2 regions of the Cohnella sp. LGH genome follow, and region 1 is predicted to be linked to the other one. Evidence: predicted binding sites of a transcription regulator. Region 1 holds the regulator's gene; the other holds the start of a gene.
What was found. Region 1 encodes NrdR, which represses ribonucleotide reductase genes. Its sites were predicted from a motif close to AACACNATATATNGTGTT; they were not measured.

Region 1 (3,419 bases):
TCCTTATATCATGACTAAACGCTATCCATAATGTGCATAAATTCGGTTCATTGTAAGATATCTCTTCATTATGGCTACTACTCGCTGGGATCGTCCGGTCAACTTGAAGCCTATCATAGTTTAGTAGTCTAAAATACAGGGATGCTAGATTCATAAGCAACCTTCCACAGTTGATTTCGGTTTAAAGAATGGAATGGACAGATACAGTTTTACTGTTTGTGCATCCATTCCGGCAGCTTTTTATACAACTGCTCCAAAGCTAACAAATTATCCGTATTCCACTCATTAGAAACAACGTAAACTTTCCCCTTTTGGACCGCAGGCAATGTTCCCCATAACGGGCTTTGCAGCAGTCGGTCAGCTTCCGTTCTACTTTCATCATTATCTTGTACAAGTACAAATATATTTTCACTAGCATACTCCGGGATTAGCTCTTCTGATATATCAAGGAAAGATATCCCTTGTTGATCAAGAATATTCTTCTGTATAGCCGGTGGCACGGCATAGCCATTCCCTCCATAAATAATGGCGCCAAAGTTGCGATCGCCCATTGCATAAAGGGATTTACCTAGCTGATAGAAAACTGTTGCCGTCTCCCCTTCAGCTAATTGAAACTTATCGAACATCTCTTTCGACTGCGTCTCAAACTTAGTAATCAATTGAGCCGCCTCCTCCTGTTTGCCAAAGATCCTTCCTATCTCCTTTACGCGTTCTGTATAAGGAAGAGCTGGGTTGAAGGGAATAGTCGTAGCAATTTTTGATAATGCCACATGATGGTCTGCTTCTGCCTTATAATAACCATTAATAATCAGATCGGGCTTCAAAGTCAGAATCACCTCTAAGTCACCGGGATTTCCAACATTAACGATTCCATCTAATTTCCCCTCATAGTAACTAGGAACATCCTGAGTAAGGTTATTGCCAACAACTGACAGGTTCATTGCCAAGAAATCGCCGATCGTCTGACCAATATAGACAACTCTTTTTGGATCCGAAGGTATTTCTACCTGTTCGCCCGTAATCGTTGTATATTGAACTGTTTTCCCGCCGCTTTCCTCTGCCTGCGACTCGGATACGGTGTCATTAGAATTATTGCAGGCCGATAATATCAACAATAACAGGAGGAAACTCCCTCCCCAAAGTATATTTCGCTTTCCATGTTGCCTCTTCATATTTTAGTGCCCCTTTCCTTCTTTCTATTAATTGAAAATGATTATCATTACCATAGTTTATTGTAGCTTGTACAAAAAGGGGAAACAATGAAAAAAACGCAATGATTCGTTTGGATAAATGTCAATGGACAATCACCAAGCTGTCTCCGCCACGGGCTCCACGCTAAGCTTGTTACGTCCAGCCAAAATAAAAACGCAACCTTCGCAGGTTGCGTGAATTTACATTTTTGGTGGACCTTAGCGGGATCGAACCGCTGACCTCTTCGCTGCCAGCGAAGCGCTCTCCCAGCTGAGCTAAAGGCCCGGGATAAATACTTGATATCGTCGGTCGCGCGATGGTATTTCATTGGCGACAAAAATGAGTTTATCACAGAGCCAGCAGGCTTGTCAACGCTTTTATCGCATAAAAAAATAAAGAGCCCGGTTCCTGCATGGAACGCGGGCCTGAGATCTCGTTGGCTTCTTATATACCGTGTTTGTTCATCAGCGTGTTCAGCTCTTTAAGGAACATATTGATGTCCTTGAACTGGCGATACACCGACGCGAAACGCACGTAGGCGACTTCATCGACGGGATAAATATGCTCCATCAGCAGCTCGCCGATAATCCGGCTCTCGACCTCGGCCGAGGCCGTATTGCGGATTTCCCGCTCTACCTCGGAGACGATGACTTCAAGCTGGCCAACGGATACCGGACGCTTCTCGCAAGCGCGCAACAAGCCCCTGAGCACTTTGTCCCGGCTGAACTCCTCGCGGCTGCCGTCCTTCTTGATGACCATCAGCGGCGTTTCCTCAACCGTCTCGAAAGTCGTGAACCGACGGCCGCACTTTTCGCACTCCCTACGGCGGCGAATCGACTTGTTGTCGTTGGCCGGACGGGAGTCCAGCACCTTCGTTCCGTTGTAATCGCAATAAGGGCATTTCATGTCGTCGACTCATCTCCTTCGATTTTGAATGATTTTCCAAGGCTTCCCTTACATGAACATCAGAATAAAGCACATAATACAGTTACCAACCGCAAGGAGGTGAACACACATGGCCGGACAAAACAACAACAGCAACCAATTGGTTGTTCCACAAGCGACTGCAGGCCTGAACCAACTGAAATACGAAGCGGCTCAAGAGCTGGGCATCGCTATCCCGCAAGACGGTTACCAAGGGAACATGACTACGAAGGACAACGGTTCCATCGGGGGTCACATTACCCGCCGTTTGGTACAAATCGCTGAGCAACAGCTGGCAGGTCGTTAATGCTAACGATCATCGACAGCCGAAGCACTTAATACCGGGAAGCTTCGAAGCAAACGCTTCGAGGCTTCCTCTTACCTATTTGGAAAAAAAATTATAACGTTACGTAAATATCCTGATACTTCTTATAATAATACAACACACGTTGCACGTAATGTCTAGTCTCCCCGTACGGAATGTCGCTGATTGTCTGCTCTTTTCCATCCCACACTCTGTTTTCCAGCCACGATTTGACCTTCCCGGGACCGGCGTTATAGGCGGCCAGCGACTTGACCAGATCGCCGTCGAACTGTCGATGCAGCTCCTTCACGTACCAAGAACCGAGTGAAATTCCCGCATGCGCCTGACTTCCGACATCCTCTACCGTAATTTCTCCGAAATCGCCTTTCTTTAAAATCCACGCGGCCGTATCCGGCATAATTTGCATAATTCCGACCGCTCCCTTTCGGGAAACGGCTGTTAGCTTATAGTTCGATTCGACGCGGATAATCGCTGCGATCAGAAGCGGATCGAGCTCGTACTGCTGGGCGTTCCGCTTAATCTCATCCTGAAATGAAATCGGATAAATTCTTTTCCCTAGCCAATCCGACCGGATGAACAAAACGCCGAGCAGAATCAGGACTAACAGAAGGATGAAGCGCTTGCGTCTAACTCTCTTCTTCATCCTAGCCCCTTTTCCCGCCAGAAGCGATCAATCTGCCGATCCGTATCCTCCGGCGTTCCTGTATTGTGAATGAGTATGTCCGCTCGCCTTTTTTTCTCCTCGATATCCATCTGGGCCGCAAGCCTCTTCTCGGCCTCCTCCGGCGTCAGAGCGTCGCGCACGATCAATCGCCGCAGCTGGGTCTCCCGTGGAACGTAGACGACCATCACCTGCTCAAAGTGACTTTCCAGCTTCGACTCGAACAGCAGCGGAACGTCGACGACAACCAGTCGGTCCGGTTCCTCCGCTTCGTAGCGCGTCATTCGTTCCTTCATGACGGCTCGAATGGCCGGATGC
Region 2 (3,419 bases), 2.2 Mb from region 1:
TCGGCTTCAAACGCCGGAAACGAGCCTTTCTCCGCAGCAATCTCCGTAGAGGCCAGATACGCTTCGCGAGCCATAAATCCGTACAGCTTATCGAGAAACCCCAAGCTTTCCGGACTGCCATAACGGATTTCCAACTGGATCATCAGTTCGGCGAGCCCCATCGTGCCAAGTCCTATGCGGCGCTCGTTCTGCTGGTTTTTCTCATTTTCCGGGAAGTGATACGGCGTCTTGTCGATGACATTGTCCAGGAAGCGAGTCGAGTAACGAACGACGCGGGACAGTTCATCCCAAGCAACATCGTGCTTCTCGGCATCGTAGAACTTGGACAGATTGACCGCGGACAAGTTACAGACACCCCATGCAGGCAAGCCTTGCTCGCCACACGGATTCGTACAAATAATCGGATTAAAATACCAGCTGTTCGACATCTGATTGTAGTATTCCATGAATACTACTCCGGGTTCTGCGGACTTCCATGCGCTCTCGATGATTGTGTTCCAGACGTCGCGGGCCCGCACCGTGCGATAATGCACGATTCTTTTGCCGCGCTGCTTCCACTTATCCAGATCGCCGTCCCAAAGGAAATCGTATTCGGGATCGGCCGAATCTGGGAACACGAGATCCCAATCTGCGTCCTCTTTAACTGCCTTCATGAATGCGTTGCTCACGCAGACAGACAGGTTAGCGTTGGTCACTTGGCCCATCGTTTGCTTTACGGTAATGAAGTCTTCGACATCCGGGTGCCAATCGTTGATCATCAGCATCAAGGCGCCTCGCCGACTCCCCCCTTGCTCAATTAATCCTGTGGTGTAACTGAACAATCCTCCCCAGGACACCGCGCCACTGGATGAACCGTTTACTCCCTTGACGATCGAACGGCGAGGACGAAGCGAACTCAAGTTGATGCCGACGCCGCCCCCTCTGGCCATAATTTCAGTCATTTCCGTCAGCGTCTGCATAATTCCGCCCCGACTGTCATGAGGGGACGGGATAACGTAGCAATTGAATAGCGTCAGCTCTTCGCTTGCCCCTGCTCCAGCTGCGATCCGTCCCCCGGGAACGAGCTTCCAATCGTCGAGCAGCCAGCGAAACTTCTCCGCCCACACCCTCTGTTTCTCCGCCGTCTCCTCGACGGATGCCATCGCGTTCGAGAGCCGATCCCACATCTCCTCCGGCGTCTTCTCGATAGTTAGCGTGAGCTTCTCGGTCGTCGATTCAACCAACTCTCCGTTGCGAAGCTTGACGGTGACATTTTTACCCTCGCGCGCCACGACCTCTCCGACATCCTTGGAAGGAAACTTCGGATCGTCCTTCGTCAGAACGAGCACGACGTCGCCCACCTTCGTCTCATCGGAGTCCGCGTTTTTCCAAGCGTAACGATCGAGAAATATTTTCTCGCTCAGCCCCTCAAGACGTCTTTCCTGCATCGTTGCCACAGTGACCACCCTCCCGGAAAGCTTAGTATATGGGCACAATCCATGTGCAATCCAAGTTGAATAGGCTTTTTTGATCCTATGTAAATTGTACAATATATTGTGCACTTAATCATTATACTCTCCTATATGTTGTATTTCCATAGACCAAAAGCCTGTAAGCCTTACCGTCTCGGCAACGAATTTATTGCAACCAGTTCCACCCATAAACAAAAACTGTAACTATAAACGATATTCCCGAGCTATTTAGTCCGTTTCTCTCTAGCCTGGTCTTAAAGAAAGTGCTGGACCTTACCTCAAATCTTAATGCTTCTAAGGCCCATCCCGAAGGCCAGACCCGTCGAGGCACTTTTTTGGCCTCCATTCTTCAGCTTGGAACGCGCCGAGGCACCTTTTCGGCCTCCACTTCTCAGCCCGGAGCGCGCCCGAGGCGCTTTTCGCAATCTTCCCCCCCAAGGCTTCGGTCCGCTAAAACACAAACTAATCGCCTAAGCCACGAGCCGACAAGTTTCAAGCCTCGTTTTACACTTTTTTTGGGATACAGCCCCCTCCCGTCTCAAGCCTACCCTTAGGCCATTCGGCGGCAACATTAGTCCCTCCCTCTAATCAATCCATGCCCGCCCCGTTTCGAATCCCTCCTAGTTGCTCATACTAGAAGATGGATAATTGCGAGATCGCCAAGGAGGACTGCCGATTGAACACCTCTATTCCATCCGACAACGCCCCGCGCAAGCTTCACCCGCTCGTGGACATGCATGTGGACCGCAGCGCTTTCGAAGATTTGGAGCGGCGGACGGAACGCAACGGCCCTTGGGACGATTGGGCGCTGTACCAGCTCGCCTTGGAAGCGGAGGAAGCGAATCTCGTCACCGACTTCCATGCGCTGCGCTGTCTGTCGCTGCTGCCTCACTTCGAGCCGATGCCCCACCAGATCGATACCGCCCGCCGCGTGCTCCACGAGATGAGAGGCCGGGCCATCCTCGCCGACGAAGTCGGCCTGGGCAAAACGATCGAAGCCGGCTTGATTCTTAAAGAATATATGATCCGCGGCCTCGTGACCAAAGTACTCGTGCTCGTCCCCGCCTCCCTCGTGCTCCAGTGGGTCCGCGAGCTCAACGGGAAGTTCGATATCCCGGCCGTCGCCCAGCGCAAATCGTATTCGTGGGACAACGACATCGTCGTCGCTTCGATGGATACGGCCAAGCGGGATCCGCACCGCCAGACGCTGCTCGACGGCGAATACGATCTGATCATCGTGGACGAAGCCCACAAACTGAAAAACAAACGAACAGGCAACTACCAATTCATCAACGAGCTTCGCAAAAAATACTGCCTGCTGCTCACCGCCACGCCGGTACAGAACGATCTGAACGAGCTATACAACCTGATCACCCTGCTCAAGCCCGGCCAGCTCGGGGGCGAGGGAGACTTCGCCGCGAACTTCGTCGCGGAACGCCGCGTGCCGAAGAACGAGTCCAAGCTGCAGGAGACTCTCGGGCAAGTGATGATCCGCAATCGCCGCAGCAGCGGCGGGGTGGAATTCACGAAGCGACTCGTCACCAACGTCCCGCTCCAACTATCCGCAGAGGAGATGGCGCTCTATGAGGGCGTAACCGACTATGTTCGCAAGCATGCCGCCTCCGAGAATGGCGATATGGCCAGCATGCTGTCTCTCGTCACTCTGCAGCGCGAAGTATGCTCCAGCCGCGACGCCGTCTTCCTGACGCTGATCAACCTGTTCAAGAAGACGACGGAGGATTCTCCGCTGCGCGCCCGCATCTGGGAGCTCGTCGAGCTGATCAAGCGCATCAAAGCGAATACGAAAGCCGAGAAGACGATGGAGCTTGTTCGCAGCCTAGACGACAAAGCGATCATTTTCACGGAATACCGGGCGACGCAGGAATATTTACTGAAGTTTTTCCAGGAGCACAATCTTGCCGCCGTCCCTTACCGGGGCGGAATGAACCGGGGCAAGAAAGACTGGAT

Region 2: J4772_RS09215 (adenosylcobalamin-dependent ribonucleoside-diphosphate reductase) is a predicted target of NrdR. The motif match lies at 1,523-1,540, and genes of this name have one in related genera.

Annotation. Positions count from the first base shown of each region.
Region 1 covers NZ_CP072117.1:4,482,114-4,485,532, forward strand. Annotated here, with positions in the region: gene J4772_RS19355 (helix-turn-helix domain-containing protein) at 1-154, opposite strand, end outside; gene J4772_RS19360 (ABC transporter substrate-binding protein) at 210-1,172, opposite strand; tRNA gene J4772_RS19365 (tRNA-Ala) at 1,401-1,476, opposite strand; gene nrdR (transcriptional regulator NrdR) at 1,636-2,097, opposite strand; gene J4772_RS19375 (alpha/beta-type small acid-soluble spore protein) at 2,207-2,422, shown strand; gene J4772_RS19380 (lytic transglycosylase domain-containing protein) at 2,514-3,083, opposite strand; gene coaE (dephospho-CoA kinase) at 3,080-3,419, opposite strand, start outside.
Region 2 covers NZ_CP072117.1:2,294,379-2,297,797, reverse strand. Annotated here, with positions in the region: gene J4772_RS09215 (adenosylcobalamin-dependent ribonucleoside-diphosphate reductase) at 1-1,427, opposite strand, end outside; gene J4772_RS09210 (DEAD/DEAH box helicase) at 2,185-3,419, shown strand, end outside.